2 regions of the Allorhizobium sp. nf9_anc genome follow, and region 1 is predicted to be linked to the other one. Evidence: riboswitches for the same ligand, from Rfam matches in the RefSeq annotation. Region 1 holds a riboswitch; the other holds the start of a gene.

Region 1 (4,382 bases):
CCTCCGGGATCTCTTTATACCTTAACGGGTCCCGGTCGGCGGCTCGGAGTGCTTGTCTCGTCGCAGATTGCGCGGGATAAACAGGAAAATAGCCTGGAAGTCAAGCGAAGCCCCGATTTTCAGGGATTCGGCCCCGTTCAGCGATCTACATCAGCCCTATTGTCGTAGAATTGACGAAACCACATATGGGTGAGCCATGAACAGACGCAGCTTTCTCAAATGGTCGGGCTTCGGGCTCGTTGCCGCCACACTCGGAGGCCTCGGCATGCGTGAAGCACAGGCCGGCAACCGCTATTATTCAGGTCCGCTCTCGGATCACTTTGACGGCAAGATCTTCTTCAATCCAGGTGGTGAAGAGCCGCGTGGCTTCACCGATCTGCTCCGCTGGCAATTCGGCGGCGGCAAGATTGACTGGCCCAAGGCGGTGGCGGCAGCGGATTTCGTCACGACGAAACCCGAGCAACGTGTCCAGGGAAGCCGGCTTGTCGTCACCATGGTTGGCCATGCGACGCTGCTCATTCAAACGGCGGGCCTGAACATTCTGACCGACCCCGTCTGGTCGGAACGGGCAAGTCCCGTCTCGTTTGCTGGGCCGAAACGCAACAACCCACCCGGCGTCGCCTTCGACGACCTGCCACCGATCGATATCGTCATCGTGACGCACAACCACTACGACCATCTGGACATCGTAACCTTGAAACGCCTCATCGAGCGCGACAGGCCGCGCCTCGTCACGCCGCTCGGCAATGACACGATCATTCGTAGCGATGTGCCAGACATTGAGGCTGATGTGATGGATTGGGGCGATAGCATCGAGGCCAACAATGGTGTCACCATCCATTGCGAGCCCTGCCACCACTGGTCGGCGCGCGGCATGGGCGACCGACGCATGGCGCTCTGGGCCGCCTTTGTCATCGAAACCCCTGGCGGCAAGATCTACCATATCGGTGACACCGGCTATGCCGAGGGCAAACACTATCGCGAACTGCGCGAAAAACACCGCGACATCAGGCTCGCCATCATGCCGATCGGCGCCTACGAGCCACGCTGGTTCATGAAGGCGCAGCATCAGAACCCGGAGGAAGCGATTTCAGGCTTCGGCTTGAGCGGAGCGGCCTTCGGAATCGGCCATCATTTCGGTACCTTCCAGCTCACCAATGAAGGCATCGACGATCCGCCGAAGGCGCTTGTGACGGCCATGTCTGCGGCCGGTATCGGCAATGAGCGCTTCAAGGGCCTGCGGCCCGGCCAGCAGTTCGAGGTGCCTCTCACAAACACTTGAGAGCCAAAGGGCTCGTTGACACGGCCCACGCTTTTGACCACACTTCACGCATTCACCAGGGGTGTCCCGACAAGGGGCTGAGATATCGCTACGCCGAGATGGCAGCGCGGTGACCCGTTGAACCTGATCCAGTTCATACTGGCGTAGGGACGGTGCGAGCGCTGCAACAACGACGATTCGGAAACCCGAATCCCGTGGCGTCTTTCCATCATTCCGGCTGACATGACTGGGTCTCCAACCTGAACACTTGGAGCTCCACGATGAACATTGCCCCTGACTTCAACAGGCCCGACGTCACCACAGGGCCGCTTCCCGCCTCGACCAAGATCTTCCTGCCCGGAGACATCCACCCGGATATCCGCGTGCCCCTGCGCCAGATCGCGCTACACCCGACTTCGGGCGAACCACCGGTCAATGTCTATGACGCATCGGGACCTTATACCGACCCGCGGGCGACCATCGGCATCGACCAGGGGCTTGCCCGGCACCGGACTGCCTGGGTCCAGGCACGCGGCGATGTCGAGGCCTATGACGGCCGCGATGTAAAGCCGGAGGACAACGGCTTCGTCTCTGCCGATAAGCTGACACCGGCGTTTCCCGTGAAACATCAGCCGCTTCGCGCAACGGGCGGCAAGGCCGTGACGCAAATCGCCTATGCCCGCGCCGGCATCATCACGCCGGAAATGGAATATGTGGCGATCCGCGAAAACCTCGGCCGCAAGGCCATGAAGGAAGCGCTCGTCCGAGACGGCGAAAGCTTCGGCGCCGCGATCCCCGATCACGTGACGCCGGAATTCGTCCGCCAAGAGATCGCCTCAGGCCGGGCGATCATCCCGGCCAACATCAACCATCCGGAACTCGAGCCGATGATCATCGGCCGGAACTTCCTGGTGAAGATCAACGCCAACATCGGCAATTCCGCCGTCACCTCCTCCATGGCGGAAGAAGTCGAGAAAATGGTCTGGGCGATCCGCTGGGGCGCCGACACGGTCATGGATCTCTCGACCGGCCGCAACATTCACAACATCCGCGACTGGATCCTGCGCAATTCGCCCGTGCCGATCGGCACCGTGCCGCTCTACCAGGCGCTGGAAAAGGTCGGCGGCATTGCCGAGGACCTGACCTGGGAAGTGTATCGCGACACGCTGATCGAGCAGGCCGAACAGGGGGTGGACTATTTCACCATCCATGCCGGCGTGCGGCTGCATTACATCCCGCTGACCGTGAACCGCGTCACCGGCATCGTTTCGCGCGGCGGCTCGATCATGGCCAAGTGGTGTCTGCATCATCACAAGGAGAGCTTCCTCTACGAGCATTTCGAGGAGATCTGCGATATCTGCCGCGCCTACGACGTTTCCTTCTCGCTCGGCGATGGCCTGCGTCCAGGCTCGATTGCCGATGCCAATGATGCCGCCCAGTTTGCCGAACTGGAGACGCTGGGTGAGCTGACGCAGATCGCTTGGGCTAAGGATTGCCAGGTGATGATCGAGGGACCCGGCCATGTTCCCATGCACAAGATCAAGGAGAACATGGACAAGCAGCTGAAGACCTGCGGTGAAGCCCCCTTCTATACGCTGGGGCCGCTGACCACGGACATTGCGCCCGGCTACGACCACATCACCTCCGGGATCGGGGCTGCGATGATCGGCTGGTTTGGCACGGCGATGCTCTGCTACGTCACGCCGAAGGAGCATCTGGGTCTGCCCGACCGCGACGATGTGAAGACCGGCGTCATCACATACAAGATCGCAGCGCACGCCGCAGACCTCGCCAAGGGTCATCCGGCGGCACAACTGCGCGACGATGCGCTTTCCCGCGCCCGCTTCGAATTCCGCTGGGAAGACCAGTTCAACCTGTCGCTCGACCCGGAAACGGCGCGCGCCTTCCATGACGAAACGCTGCCGAAGGAGGCGCACAAGGTCGCCCATTTCTGCTCGATGTGCGGGCCGAAATTCTGCTCGATGCGCATCTCCCATGACATCCGCGCAGAGGCCCAGAAAGAGGGCCTGACCGCGATGGCCGAGAAATATCGGGCGGGCGGCGATCTCTATATGACGGCAGACGAGATCGCAGCGCTGGAGACGGGGGAACTGTCATGACCGTTCTGGTGAAAGGCGCCGGTGTCGCAGGGCTGGCGACGGCGCTGGAACTGGCACGCAGGGGTGTTCCTGTGGAAGTCGTGGAGCGTCGGGCCGATATCGGGCTTGGCGCCTCCCATTGGGCGGGCGGCATGCTCGCCCCCTATTGCGAACGGGAGGCAGCGGAAGAGATCGTGCTGACATCAGGTCTCTTGGCCGCCGACTGGTGGGACGAGGCTGTGCCCGGTCTCGTCCAACGCCGGGGCACGCTTGTGCTGGCCAACCCGCGAGATCTCGCCGACCTCAAGCGCTTTGCGACCCGTACGCGCGGCCATCGCTGGCTGGGCGAGGAAGAGATCGCAGAACTCGAGCCGGATCTCGGAGGGCGCTTCGGCAGCGGCCTCTTCTTTTCAGAGGAGGCCCATCTCGATCCCCGCAAGGCATTACGGGGTCTTTATCAGGCGGCGCGGCAACTCGGTGTCTCCTTCCGCTTCGGGGAGGTGGTCGGTGAGACGGGAGACTATGCGAGCGTCGTGGATTGCCGGGGCCCACAGGCCATCGGCGAGATCGAAGGGCTGCGCGGTGTGCGGGGAGAGATGCTCTATCTGCAGACGGGCGATGTCACCCTCTCCCGCCCCGTGCGGCTCCTGCATCCCCGCCACCCTCTCTACATCGTGCCGCGCGGCAACGGGCGCTTCATGTTGGGCGCGACCATGATCGAGGCGGAGGATGACGGGCCGATCACCGCGCGTTCGATGATGGAACTGCTCAACACCGCCTATGCGCTGCACCCGGCCTTTGCCGAGGCCCGCATCGTGGAAACCGGCACCGGCATCCGCCCAGCTTTCCCGGACAATGTGCCCCGCCTCATCGAAACATCCGAAGGACTGGCGGTCGCCGGCATGCACCGCCACGGCTTTCTGCTCGCGCCGGCACTGGCGCGTGAGGCGGCAGACAGGCTCACGAAAACAAACGCATTCGAGAGAAGGAGGAGGGCATGAAGCTCACCATCAACGGAGAAA
Region 2 (4,382 bases), 490 kb from region 1:
AAAAGTGAACACTGCGTTCTGTTCAGCGGGCCTGCGTGCACCGGCCCCCTCGCCTATATTGCCACCTGAGCAAAGAGCCGTTTCCCGAGGAGGCCCCGAATGTCCATCCGCCCCGTCAAGCATGAGAGCCGTGCCACGCCGACCATGGAGGGTGCGGGCGTGAAGCTGCACCGCGTCTTCGGCTTCGGCGATCCCTCGATGACCGACCCCTTCCTGATGATGGACGATTTCCGCAACGACGAGCCGATGGATTACGTTCGCGGCTTTCCCTGGCATCCGCATCGCGGCATCGAGACGATCACCTATGTGCTGGCCGGCACCGTCGAGCATGGCGACAGCCTGGGCAACCAGGGCATGCTGGGCGCGGGTGATCTGCAATGGATGACCGCCGGCAGCGGCATCCTGCATCAGGAAATGCCGAAGGGCGACTTCGCCGGCCGCATGCATGGCTTCCAGCTCTGGGCCAACCTGCCGTCTTCGCTGAAGATGACGAAGCCGCGCTATCAGGACATCAAGTCGCCCGAGATCCCCGTTGTCATCGATGATGACGGCACGTCTGTGCGGGTTATCTGTGGCGACTTCTGGGGCAAGAGCGGCCCTGTCGACGGCATCGCTGCCGAGCCAGTCTATCTCGACATCTCGGTGCCGCCCGGCAAGCGCAAGACATTCCCGGTCGATACCTATCGCTCGGCCTTCGCCTATATCTTCGCCGGCTCCGGCTCGTTCCGCGACGCATCCAAGCCCTTCGGCGTCAAGGTCGAGAAGGAATACATGGGCGAGGAGCTGAATATCCGCGACCTCTCCGGCAACCGGACTCTAGTCGTTTTCGACACCGGCGACGAGATTACCGTGCAGGCCGGCGAACAGGGCATCCGCTTCCTGCTGGTGACCGGCAAGCCGATCAAGGAGCCAGTCGCCTGGCACGGTCCGATCGTGATGAACACCCGCGAGGAACTGATGCAGGCGATGAAAGAGTTGCAGAACGGAACCTTTATCAAGGCCGATCATTAACCCCACGCAGTCAAGTTCACTTCAACCCGGCGTCTCCAGCGCCGGGTTTTCTTTTTGCCTGAATTCACCGTCTCTGAGTTCAAGCCGGCGTCGAGGCCTGCCAAAGCGCATGGAAATGGTGGACCGGTCCGTGCCCGGAGCCAACCGACAGAGTGCCCGATGTCCGAACGGCCTCCTTAAGCCAGGTCTTGGCGGTGCGTACGGCCTCCTCGACATTTCTCCCCTTCGCCAGTTCAGCCGCCAGCGCACTCGACAGAGAGCAGCCGGTGCCATGGGTATTGCGGGTCTCGATACGGTCGGCCTCGAACCAGGTCACCTGTCCGTCCGCCACCAGCACATCAGGGCTTTCGCCACCGGCAAGATGGCCACCCTTGATCAAGACGCCGCGGGGGCCGAGCGTCGTCAGCCTGATCGCCTGGGATTCCATGATGCGCCGGTCGCAGGCTTCGGGATCGCCGAGCAGGGCTGCAGCCTCAGGCAGATTCGGCGTGAGCAAGGTTGCAAGCGGCAGGAGTTCAGTCTTCAGCGCCTCGACGGCATCCGGATCGAGCAGGCTTGCCCCACCCTTGGCGATCATCACGGGGTCGAGCACGATGGGAATGCCGCGATGGGGCTTCAGCGCCTCGGCGACGGCCCTTGCGATCCCGGCATTGGCGATCATCCCGATCTTCACGGCATCGACCCTGATATCGGTAAAGACCATGCGGATCTGCTCGGAAACGAATTCGGGATCGAGCGGCACAACGGCAGAGACGCCTTGCGTGTTTTGCGCCGTGAGCGCGGTGATGGCCGCCATGCCATAGCAGCCACGGGCGGAGAAGGCCTTGAGATCGGCCTGAATGCCGGCACCACCGGAGGGATCGGAGCCGGCGATGGAAAGGACATTGCGGATTGGGTAGGCTGTCATGTCTGCTTCTCCTCAGACGGCGAAGAAGCGACGGGCAGGACGCGGAGAGCCCGCGGCACCCGAGCGACTCCCTCCGCCAGCATGATCTGGTTCAGGTTCAAAGGGTGCTTCTCAGCCCGGCTTGCGCCAGACGCCCCTGTCTCTCGTGTCAAAGACTAGGGCAGAGAGAAGGCCCTGTCACCTGTCATCCCGGCCTATCCCGATTAAGTGTTTGCAGGCCGGGTTCAGAGCCGGTACGGGAGCCTCAACGTGCGTTCGACCAAAGGATCCAGGCCTTGCATCATTCCCCCGACCGGCTTTTCGACCGCTTCTATGACGCCTTCCTCTTCGATATGGACGGCACGCTGCTCAACTCCATCGCCGCGGCCGAGCGCGTCTGGAGCCGCTGGGCGCTCAAGCATGGGCTTGATCTCCAAACCTTCCTGCCGAGCATGCATGGCAAGCGCGGGGTCGACACGATCAGCGCGCTGAACCTGCCCGGCATCGATGTGGTGCAGGAGGCCCTTGAAGTGGAGCGCGGCGAGATCGAGGATCTCGAGGGCATCGTTCCAATCCCGGGCGCCATCGCCTTCCTTCAGAGCCTGCCGGCCGAGCGCTGGGCGATCGTGACCTCGGCACCATCTGCCCTCGCCCGCGCGCGCATTGGCGCTGCCGGCCTGCCGCAGCCACTCCAGATCGTTACAGCGGAAGACGTGAAGATCGGTAAGCCCGATCCCGCCGGCTATCGCCTTGGGGCCGAGCGGCTGGGTTTCGATCCTTCCCGCTGCCTGGTGTTCGAGGATGTGCTGGCCGGCGTCAGGGCTGGAGAGGCTGCGGGGGCCGATGTCGCCGTCATCACGGCCACCCATGCCCATCCGCTCGAAACCTCTCATCCGACCATCGCCAGCTATGAGCATCTGCGCGTCGATTTCCACGCTTCGCAGGGGCTGCGGATCGGGCCTGCGCGCTGAGGGGAAACGCGGGGCGCTCAGCCGCCCCGCACTGGTCGCACTCTCATCAGAACTGCTTCTGAAAATTCAGTTTGACGGATTGCGCATTGCCACGGTTGCTGTAGCTGCCGTCGAAATCCAGGCCGATCGTCGTCATCGGGGCGATGGGCATGTCGATGCCGGCCTGCAGGACGAGGCTGTTTTCCGCGACCGTCTTGCTGGAGGTGACGAAATCGCTGCCACCGGAAAAGGACAGGGTCGAGGCCGTTTCCGTATCGCCAAAAGCATGCTGCCATCCGGCAGCCCCCCGGACTGTTGCATTCACGCCGGCCAGCGCCACCTCGGTCCCGGCCCGGAGACCGATATTGGTGAAGGTGAGGTTCATGTCGCTCGCCGCGCGCGACAGGGAGGCGGCACCACCTTCTTCGGTGAAAGCGGGCGTGTGCATGTGGACCTGGGCGAGGTTTGCGAAGGGCTCCAGGCGCACGTCCTGGACCTTGATCTCATAGCCCAGCTCCGCAAAGGCCTGTGCGGTGTTCGTCCCGTAGTCCGCCGAGAGCTGGTCGGTGAAGCCGCCAAAATCGACCGTGCGTTCGGTCGAGACCTGCTGGTGCTTGTAAAGCGCACCGAAGCGAAATGCGAGCGCACCCCACTGGTTGCCGCCATAGATCCCGATATCGAAATCATCGCTGTCGCCGCTCGACAGACCGTCGCTCAGCTCGAAGGATGCCGCGCCGTAACCGCCGAGAATGCCGAGGCGCCAAGTGGTGTCGGCCAGCACTGTGTCGATGCCGAAGGCTATGCCGCCGATCGAGTTTGAGAGATCGGCATCGCCGTTCTCGCCGAAGCTCTTGCCCCAGCCGCCATAGGCTTCGGCCCAGGCAACGGGGCCGGCCTTTTCCGGCGTCACCAGGATCGACTCTGCCGCCAGTTCTGCCGGGGTCTTCGCCTTTTCTTCGCCATAGGCCAGCGCAGCGGTATTGCCACCCGTGGTGCTGCCGAGGGAGACGACATTGGTTTGGCCGGCGCCAACGGAACCGAAGGCGGAGCGCATGCGATTGCCGCCCAAACTGCGGATCAGGCCGCTATTATCCAAGCTCGCACTGACGCTCTGGCCATGGACTTCGCCGGAAAGCTGCTGGAAGGCCGTCGAGGCCGCGTCATCGTCCAGGACGACAACCGCGTCGTAGACCGCATTGCCCGAGCCCAGGCTCTCGATTGCGCCTGCCGTCGCAGACTGGTTCGTCGATTGCGCGATATCGGCGAAGTCGGTCGCATTGCGGGTCAGTGTCATCGTCACATCATTCGCATCGTAGCCGAGCGCGGCATCAAGGAAGCTGTAATCCGTATCGACCGTGTCGAAGGTTCCGGTCAGGCCGCCATCGGCTGAGAGAATGACATAGGACTGGTTGGCCGCATAACCGCTGGAGGGCCCTACATGCAGAACGGAGCCTCCGGTGAGGGTTGCCGTGCCCGTGGCATGCAAGAGGTCGCTGGCGCCGGTCGAGGTGTTGACGTCGACCTCATAGCTCGCG

What was found. A riboswitch is a leader RNA that binds a small molecule or an ion and turns the genes downstream of it on or off. The one in region 1 is predicted to bind thiamine pyrophosphate.
Region 2: it holds a riboswitch for thiamine pyrophosphate, as region 1 does, so the genes downstream of both, thiD (bifunctional hydroxymethylpyrimidine kinase/phosphomethylpyrimidine kinase) here and thiC (phosphomethylpyrimidine synthase ThiC) in region 1, are expected to answer to the same signal.

Annotation. Positions count from the first base shown of each region.
Region 1 is NZ_CM150481.1:3,966,829-3,971,210, reverse strand. It holds gene AC02Y0_RS19345 (MBL fold metallo-hydrolase) at 266-1,282, shown strand; TPP riboswitch at 1,330-1,450, shown strand; gene thiC (phosphomethylpyrimidine synthase ThiC) at 1,543-3,381, shown strand; gene thiO (glycine oxidase ThiO) at 3,378-4,361, shown strand; gene thiS (sulfur carrier protein ThiS) at 4,358-4,382, shown strand, end outside.
Region 2 is NZ_CM150481.1:3,480,669-3,485,050, forward strand. It holds gene AC02Y0_RS16975 (pirin family protein) at 100-1,011, shown strand; gene thiD (bifunctional hydroxymethylpyrimidine kinase/phosphomethylpyrimidine kinase) at 1,091-1,918, opposite strand; TPP riboswitch at 1,970-2,066, opposite strand; gene AC02Y0_RS16985 (HAD-IA family hydrolase) at 2,251-2,868, shown strand; gene AC02Y0_RS16990 (autotransporter domain-containing protein) at 2,915-4,382, opposite strand, start outside.